One region of the Roseibium salinum genome, then DNA from elsewhere that is predicted to be linked to it. Evidence: predicted binding sites of a transcription regulator. Region 1 holds the regulator's gene; each other region holds the start of a gene.

Region 1 (2,266 bases):
CCAGTCAGATTGCGGGCGAGCTGGGCGGGGTGACCCGCAACGCCGTGATCGGCAAGGTGCACCGGCTGGGCCTTTCCGGCCGCGCCAAAACGGCCTCCAACCCGTCCAAACAGCGTCGCGCACGACCCAACGCTCCCGCGGGCACTTCGGCACCGAAGAAACCGGCCGCCCAGCCGCAATCGATCGGCGCGACCGCCCTGAAGGCCGATTACGCACCGGCTCCGGTGGCCGAAGCAAAACCGGAACCGATCGCGGAACTGGTCCCGATCTCCCAGCGTGCAACGATCCTGACGCTGACCGAGCGGACCTGCAAATGGCCGATCGGTGATCCGGCAACGGACGACTTCTATTTCTGCGGCCGCCAGTCGGATGCCGGCGTGCCCTATTGCGCGCACCACTGCAAGATCGCCTACCAGCCGGTCGCCGACCGCCGCCGCGACCGCAAGGTGATCGCCCAGGCATCCTGACGCAACAGTTCAGCTCAGACTTGAAGTGCCCGCCGATCCGGTGGGCATTTTTGTTTTCTGACCCTGCGATCTCCATCGCCAGCCGGGCGCGCCGGGATCGGAGAGCCGCAAGCCCGTTCTCCTTCCATCCTACACGACAGACCTCGGCTCACCGGTCCCGGATCTGCGCTTCGCTCCGTCCGGGAGGACGAAGGAAAGGTTGTCGCTAGGCTAGGCCGGGTGCACCACGGCTATGGGCATTCGTGAAGGGGGTGCCCGTTTTCGGCAGTGCGGGCGGCGCGGCAGTGGCGCCTCTACGGTTCAGCCTGTTGCCGAGAACTGATCGTTGAAGGCGTACCCGGCGCCGCGGACGGTGCGGATCGGGTCACTGGCCTTGCCCTTGTTGAGCGCCTTGCGCAGGCGCCCGACATGGACGTCCACGGTGCGCTCGTCGACATAGACGTCGTGACCCCAGACGCCGTCGAGCAACTGCTCGCGCGAGAAAACACGCCCGGGCGACGTCATCAGGAATTCCAGCAGACGGAACTCCGTCGGCCCGAGATGGATCTCCTTGGCGTTCCTGCGGACGCGGTGCGTTTCGCGGTCCAGTTCGATGTCGCCGGAGCGCAGCATGCTCGACACCACTTCCGGGCTTGCCCGCCGCAGGATGGCGCGCACGCGGGCCATCAGTTCGGGCACGGAGAAGGGCTTGACCACGTAGTCGTCGGCCCCTGTCGCCAGGCCGCGAATGCGCTCGGCCTCCTCGCCGCGGGCCGTGAGCATGATGACCGGCAGACGTTCGGTATCTTCACGGGCACGCAGGCGCCGGCACAGTTCAATTCCGGACAGGCCCGGCAGCATCCAGTCGAGGAGCAGGAGATCCGGGAGGCTTTCCCTCAGCCGGAGTTCCGCTTCATCGCCGCGGACACAGGATTCAACCGTGTATCCTTCCGCTTCCAGATTGTATCGCAACAGAAGGCTGAGTGGTTCTTCGTCTTCAACGATGAGCACCTTCGGCATACAGTATCGCTCCACTTCCCTCACCGGCGCCGAGCGCCGGACAGTTCATTCCTGGCGTTCAACGAGCAAGGTTCAGGCAGGACCCATGGTTTCGTCCATCTTCGTGCGCTCTTCCGGCAGGCGCTCACCGGTGACCATGTAGTAGACGTTCTCGGCGATGTTGGTCGCGTGATCGCCGATGCGCTCGATGTTCTTGGCGCAGAACAGGAGATGGACACACTGGGTAATGACCCGGGGGTCTTCCATCATGTAGGTCAGCAGCTCGCGGAAGATCGAGGTGTAGATCGCATCGACCTCGGCATCGGCCTCCTGGACCCGGCGCGCGGCTTCGGCGTCCTTGCGGGTATAAGCGTCCAGCACCTGCTTGAGCTGCGACAGGGCAAGCTCGGTCATGTGCTCGACGCCGATGGCAAGCTTCTTGGACTGCAGCCCGCTGTCGATGGCAATCGCCCGCTTGGCGACGTTCTTGGCCAGGTCTCCGACCCGTTCCAGGTCGTTGGCAATCCGCGTTGCCGCGGTGATTTCCCTGAGGTCCTGGCCCAGCGGCTGGCGGCGGGCGATCATTTCGATCAGCTTCACCTCGACTTCGTGATGCAGCGCGTCCAGGCGCTCATCCTGACGGATGGTGGTTCTGGCCAGCTCGAGATCCTGCGAAACCAGCGCGGACACGGCATCCGCAAAGGCCCTTTCAGCCAGGCCGCCCATTTCGGCGATCTTGCCGGCCATGTCCGTCAGTTCCTGGTCAAACGCCGAGACAATATGTTCAGACATCGTGTGTCCCCTAGTATCCGGTATTTCGG
Region 2 (2,266 bases), 370 kb from region 1:
GGCCGTGCGGCTCCTCGCGCACCAGCCGGGCGAAGCTGCCGTCGGAAAGCGGCAGGCGCGAGATCCTGATCCAGCTATCGGGGATGGTCATCTCTGCAAAGTCGGCGCGTTCCGTCCTGAAGCAGACGTCCGGTCCGAACGGCTCGAACCAGCCATGCTCGGTCAGCTGATATTCATTGGACCGGATGCTCTGCGTCGCGAAGCGCCACAGCGGCCGGTTCAGAAAGTCGGCAACCGGCACATGCCACTCCCGCGCGCGGGCAGGAGAGAGCGCCAGCAGTCTGTGGGTGAGATCGCAGACCAGGTGGACCGGACCTGCGGCATTGGAGACCAGCTCCAGAAGAGCCCGGTCCGCAGCGGTTTCGGGCCGGGCGCGCAACAGCTGCGTGATCCTCAGGCGGTCGGCCCCTTCCGGTTCCGCCGCGCCGCTCTCCCAGCGGGAAACCTTGCTTTGCGAGACGCCGAGGTCCCGTGCCAGGGCCTGCTGCTTGACGCGGTTCAGCACCCGCCATCGTCGCAAGGACGGGCCGAGGTTGTTTTGCAGCACTGCGGTCTCAACTGACATGGGCCGATTTTAGCGCAGTCGGGCGCCGGTTTGAAACCGTCATGCGCTGAAAGAGATCACTTTCGCCCGCCGGGAGACCGCCTCAGCGGTATTTCTCGATAAAGCCGTCGATCGACAATTGGCGAAAATCCGGCAGCCGGTCCTTCAGCTGCTCGTGGCTCCAGTCCCACCATGCAATCTCCATGAGAGCCTCCGCCTGGGCTTCGGTGAAGCGGCGCTTGATCGGCCTGGCCGCGACACCGCCGACCACCGTATAGGGTGCCACGTCCCTGGAGACCACTGCGCCTGCCGCGACGATCGCGCCGGTGCCGATGGTGACGCCGGCAAGAACGGTGACGTTGTGCCCGATCCACACGTCATGCCCGATGGTCACCCAGTCGTCCTTCCGCCATTGGAAGAACTCGGCATCGTCCTCGCCCAGCCCGTAGGCAGCCGCGCGGTAGGTGAAGTGATGCTGGGAGGCGCGCCAGGTCGCGTGATTGCCGGGATTGAGGCGCACGCGCCGGGCAATGGAGCAGAATTTGCCGATGGTCGACCAGATCACGTCCCCGTCCTGGACGATATAGGAATAGTCCCCCATCCGGCTTTCGCGCATGTCCGTCCGCGCGCCGACCTCCGTCCAGATGCCAAGCTCGCAATCAAGGACATGCGCCTCCGGGTGAATATTGGCGGCTTCGCTCAGGGAAGGCTTCTGGCTCGGGGCAGACATGGGAACTCCATCACTATCGGCAGGGAAGGTTTAGAGCCTTTTACCGGTCGGGGCGACAAGGGGAGTGACAGTTCTGTGACGGGAGGATGACTGATTCACCATCTGGAGAAGCGGAGCGATATTGAAGACCTGGATCTGAAAGATGCCCGTTCGGCAATCCTTGCGATCCTCTGGGCAGAAAAACGCATTCGGGGCTTGCGCTCAGGCCGTCATCAAAGCTCCGGCCGCATGGCGGAACTTCCCCGTTTTCCTGAATTTTTCCGGGCCGGCGGCGCAGGCGTCACCCAAGCGTCACAAATCTTTGGCCGTGCCGTCAAGGAAGTGTCATCCGGCTGTAACGGTCCGATGGCTCATGTCGCCGGGAACGACGAACAAACACGGACGGGGCCGGCACGTGATTCAGTTTCAGGAAGTGACCAAGACCTTCGGGTCTCGGACCGCGGTCAACAGGGTGAGTTTTAATATCGGCAAGCCGCAGATGGTGGGTGTTATCGGCCGCTCGGGCGCCGGCAAATCGACCCTGCTGCGCATGATCAACCGCCTGACTCCGGCAAGCTCCGGAAAGATCCTGTTCGAGGACCGGGACATCCTGCGGCTGACGGGCGGCATGATGCGCCGCTGGCAGCGCGACTGCGCCATGGTCTTCCAGCAGTTCAACCTGGTGCCGCGCCTCGACGTGGTGACCAACGTCATGCTCGGGCGGTTGAACGGCCACGGCACGTTCAAGAGCCTCTTCAACGTCTTCAGCGCCGACGATGTAAACGCCGCGCTCGCCGCGCTCGACCGCCTGGGCATTTCCCAGGAGGCAACCAAACGCGCGGAGGAGCTGTCCGGCGGCCAGCAGCAGCGCGTTGCCATCGCCCGCGCCCTGATGCAGGACCCTCACATGATCCTCGCCGACGAGCCGATCGCCTCGCTCGATCCGATGAACGCCAAGATCGTTATGGATGCCCTGCGCCAGATCCACGAGCGCGACAACAAGATCGTCATCT
Region 3 (2,266 bases), 750 kb from region 1:
TGCCGGTCTCTTCTGGCATGAAACTCAGTTGGTCGCGTCGGATTTCAGCGCTTCGGCGTGGAAGGTTACGGTCACTTCATCGCCGACATAGGGCACATACATGTCCATACCGAAGTCGGAACGTTTCAGCACCGTCGAAACCGCAAATCCGGCGGCTTCTTTCTTGGCCATCGGGTGTTCGCCGAAAGTGGTGACGTCGACGGTGAGCGTAACCGGCTTGGTGATGTCCTTGATGGTCAGGTCGCCGGTAACTTCCAGCTGGTTTTCGCCGGTCTTTTCGACCTTGGTGCTCGTGAATGCGGCCGTCGGATATTTTTCCGCATCGAAGAAGTCAGCGCTGAGAAAATGCTTGTTCCGCTCGGCGAAAAACGTGTCGAGGCTCGTCACGTCGATCGTGAATTCGATGGAGGAATTGGCAGGAGTTTCCTTGTCGATCAACAGGACGCCGTCCCAATTGCCGAAACGGCCTTCGGTCGTGGAAAAGCCGAGATGGTCGTAGGAGAAGGACAGGTTGGCGTGGGACTTGTCGAAATCGAACGCAACCGGTTCGGCGACGGCGGCGCCCGCCAGCATGGAAAGTGCAAGCGCTGAAGCTGCAATACGGATCATGGTCAAACCTCATAGTGTGTATCGGGAGCGTTCTCTCATGAACGCTGCCGCCCCTACATAGGTGGAAAAATTCGGAGCGCCATTTGACTGTCTGTTCCTGCCCACTGAACAATGCATAGGACAAGCGGTGAACTGTGTATGAGCGGGCTATGGTATAAACCTCAAGGGAAGGCTGCCCCGCGCGCGCAGAAAGGGATGGTGCCGACTCGCGACCCTCCGCCCCGGTGTAGCGCTCATGGCCGACCATTCTAAGGTTGATTGATTCGTTAACTATTTGAGATATCGAAACATTTTGCCTGTCATCATTCCATCAACAGAATCGGTCACCTGTTTGACAAACCTCGTCCAATGGCGCTCACTATCAGCGCGAAGTGTCCCGGGCGCCAAGCTTGAGGGCAGAGGAGAATAAGCATGAGACATGCGGTCATTGTTTGTCATCGGGGAGCCTGTCTCTCAGCGCCGGAGAACACCCTGGCCTCCCTTGCCGGCGCCATCGATATGGGCGCTGAAGTCGTTGAATTCGATGTGCGGCCCTCCAGGGACGGCGTCCTTTACGTGATGCATGATGCCACCGTGGATCGGACGACGGATGGAACGGGCCGGTTTGCCGACATGACGTCGGATGAAATTGATACGCTCGATGCCGGCTCTTGGTTCAGTCCGGAATTTGCCGGTGAGCGGGTTCCCCGCCTGAACACGTTTCTGGACGCCTGCCGGGGGCGGATCGTGGCCTATGCCGAAATCAAGGAAGGCGATCCGGCGGAAGTACGTGACTTGCTGGCCGTCCGGGGCATGCTGAAAGAGGCCTGGACCTTTTCGTTCGACCAGGCGATCCGCGCGGCAACACGGGCCAAGGTCCCCGATTTCCGGCGGATGGTTCTTTTTGAACATGTCGGTTCCGTCGCCCGCGCAGTGGCCCATGAAGCCCGGATTATCGAGTTCAACGAGCACAATCTGACTGAAGAGCTCGCAGCCGAGGCAAGACAAGCGGGACTGATCACTCAGATGTTTTATGCGGGCGACGACCGGTCGGTGTTCGAAAGGGCTGTCCGCAGCGGCATCGAACAGATGAATATCGATCATGTCGAGACGTTTCGCGCCGTGGAGCGAGAACTGGCAACCCCCACCTGACCGCACTGTCCGACGATGGCAACGGCGCCGTTCGGATGCCGCACCGTCCGCGGAAACACAGGCGCGATACTACCAGCTACCAAATACTTTCGGCCATGCGGCAAGGCAGTTCGAAGGTCGCCGGCTGCCTTCGTTGAAATAGTCTATTGATCTTTGAGACAACTTTAGGTGTTTGGAGCAAGCGTAAAGTTGTATCCAGATTAGTCGTTTGTTTTCACTTTAAGTTAAGCGGCATCCCGTAGCGTTCATCGCCAAGCAATAGAACAGGTAGTATCGCGATGACTGTGCTTGTAAGTGGCCGCAGCCAAAAGTTGTTAACGGAGTTTGCGGATCCAGGAAAGTTGAACTTGTTCGCTGGAAGGCTCGCCAGATGCCTTTCCGTGCTCATTCTTGTTTCCCTTGTTCTTGGCCCGTCTTTCGCCGGCGCCGAAGAATGGGTGGTCAAGCGGGTCTCGGGCATCGCCTATTTCGTTGCGCCCGGCGTCGAAGCCTACCGTGTCGAGAAGGGCATGGTCTTTGAAAAAGG

The links. The regulator PhoB, encoded in region 1, activates phosphate uptake and scavenging genes when phosphate is short. The targets are predictions, from matches to a motif close to TGTCATNNANCTGTCAT.
Region 2: the regulator PhoB is predicted to act here: its motif matches at 1,339-1,355, upstream of ON753_RS13340 (DapH/DapD/GlmU-related protein).
Region 3: the regulator PhoB is predicted to act here: its motif matches at 907-923, upstream of ON753_RS11530 (glycerophosphodiester phosphodiesterase family protein).

Annotation. Positions count from the first base shown of each region.
Region 1 is NZ_JAPEVI010000003.1:2,267,114-2,269,379, forward strand. Features, by position in the region: gene ON753_RS15050 (GcrA family cell cycle regulator) at 1-467, shown strand, start outside; gene phoB (phosphate regulon transcriptional regulator PhoB) at 768-1,466, opposite strand; gene phoU (phosphate signaling complex protein PhoU) at 1,539-2,237, opposite strand.
Region 2 is NZ_JAPEVI010000003.1:1,900,471-1,902,736, reverse strand. Features, by position in the region: gene ON753_RS13345 (helix-turn-helix domain-containing protein) at 1-565, opposite strand, end outside; gene ON753_RS13340 (DapH/DapD/GlmU-related protein) at 648-1,274, opposite strand; gene phnC (phosphonate ABC transporter ATP-binding protein) at 1,669-2,266, shown strand, end outside.
Region 3 is NZ_JAPEVI010000003.1:1,517,115-1,519,380, reverse strand. Features, by position in the region: gene ON753_RS11535 (YceI family protein) at 25-609, opposite strand; gene ON753_RS11530 (glycerophosphodiester phosphodiesterase family protein) at 1,021-1,740, shown strand; gene ON753_RS11525 (FecR family protein) at 2,088-2,266, shown strand, end outside.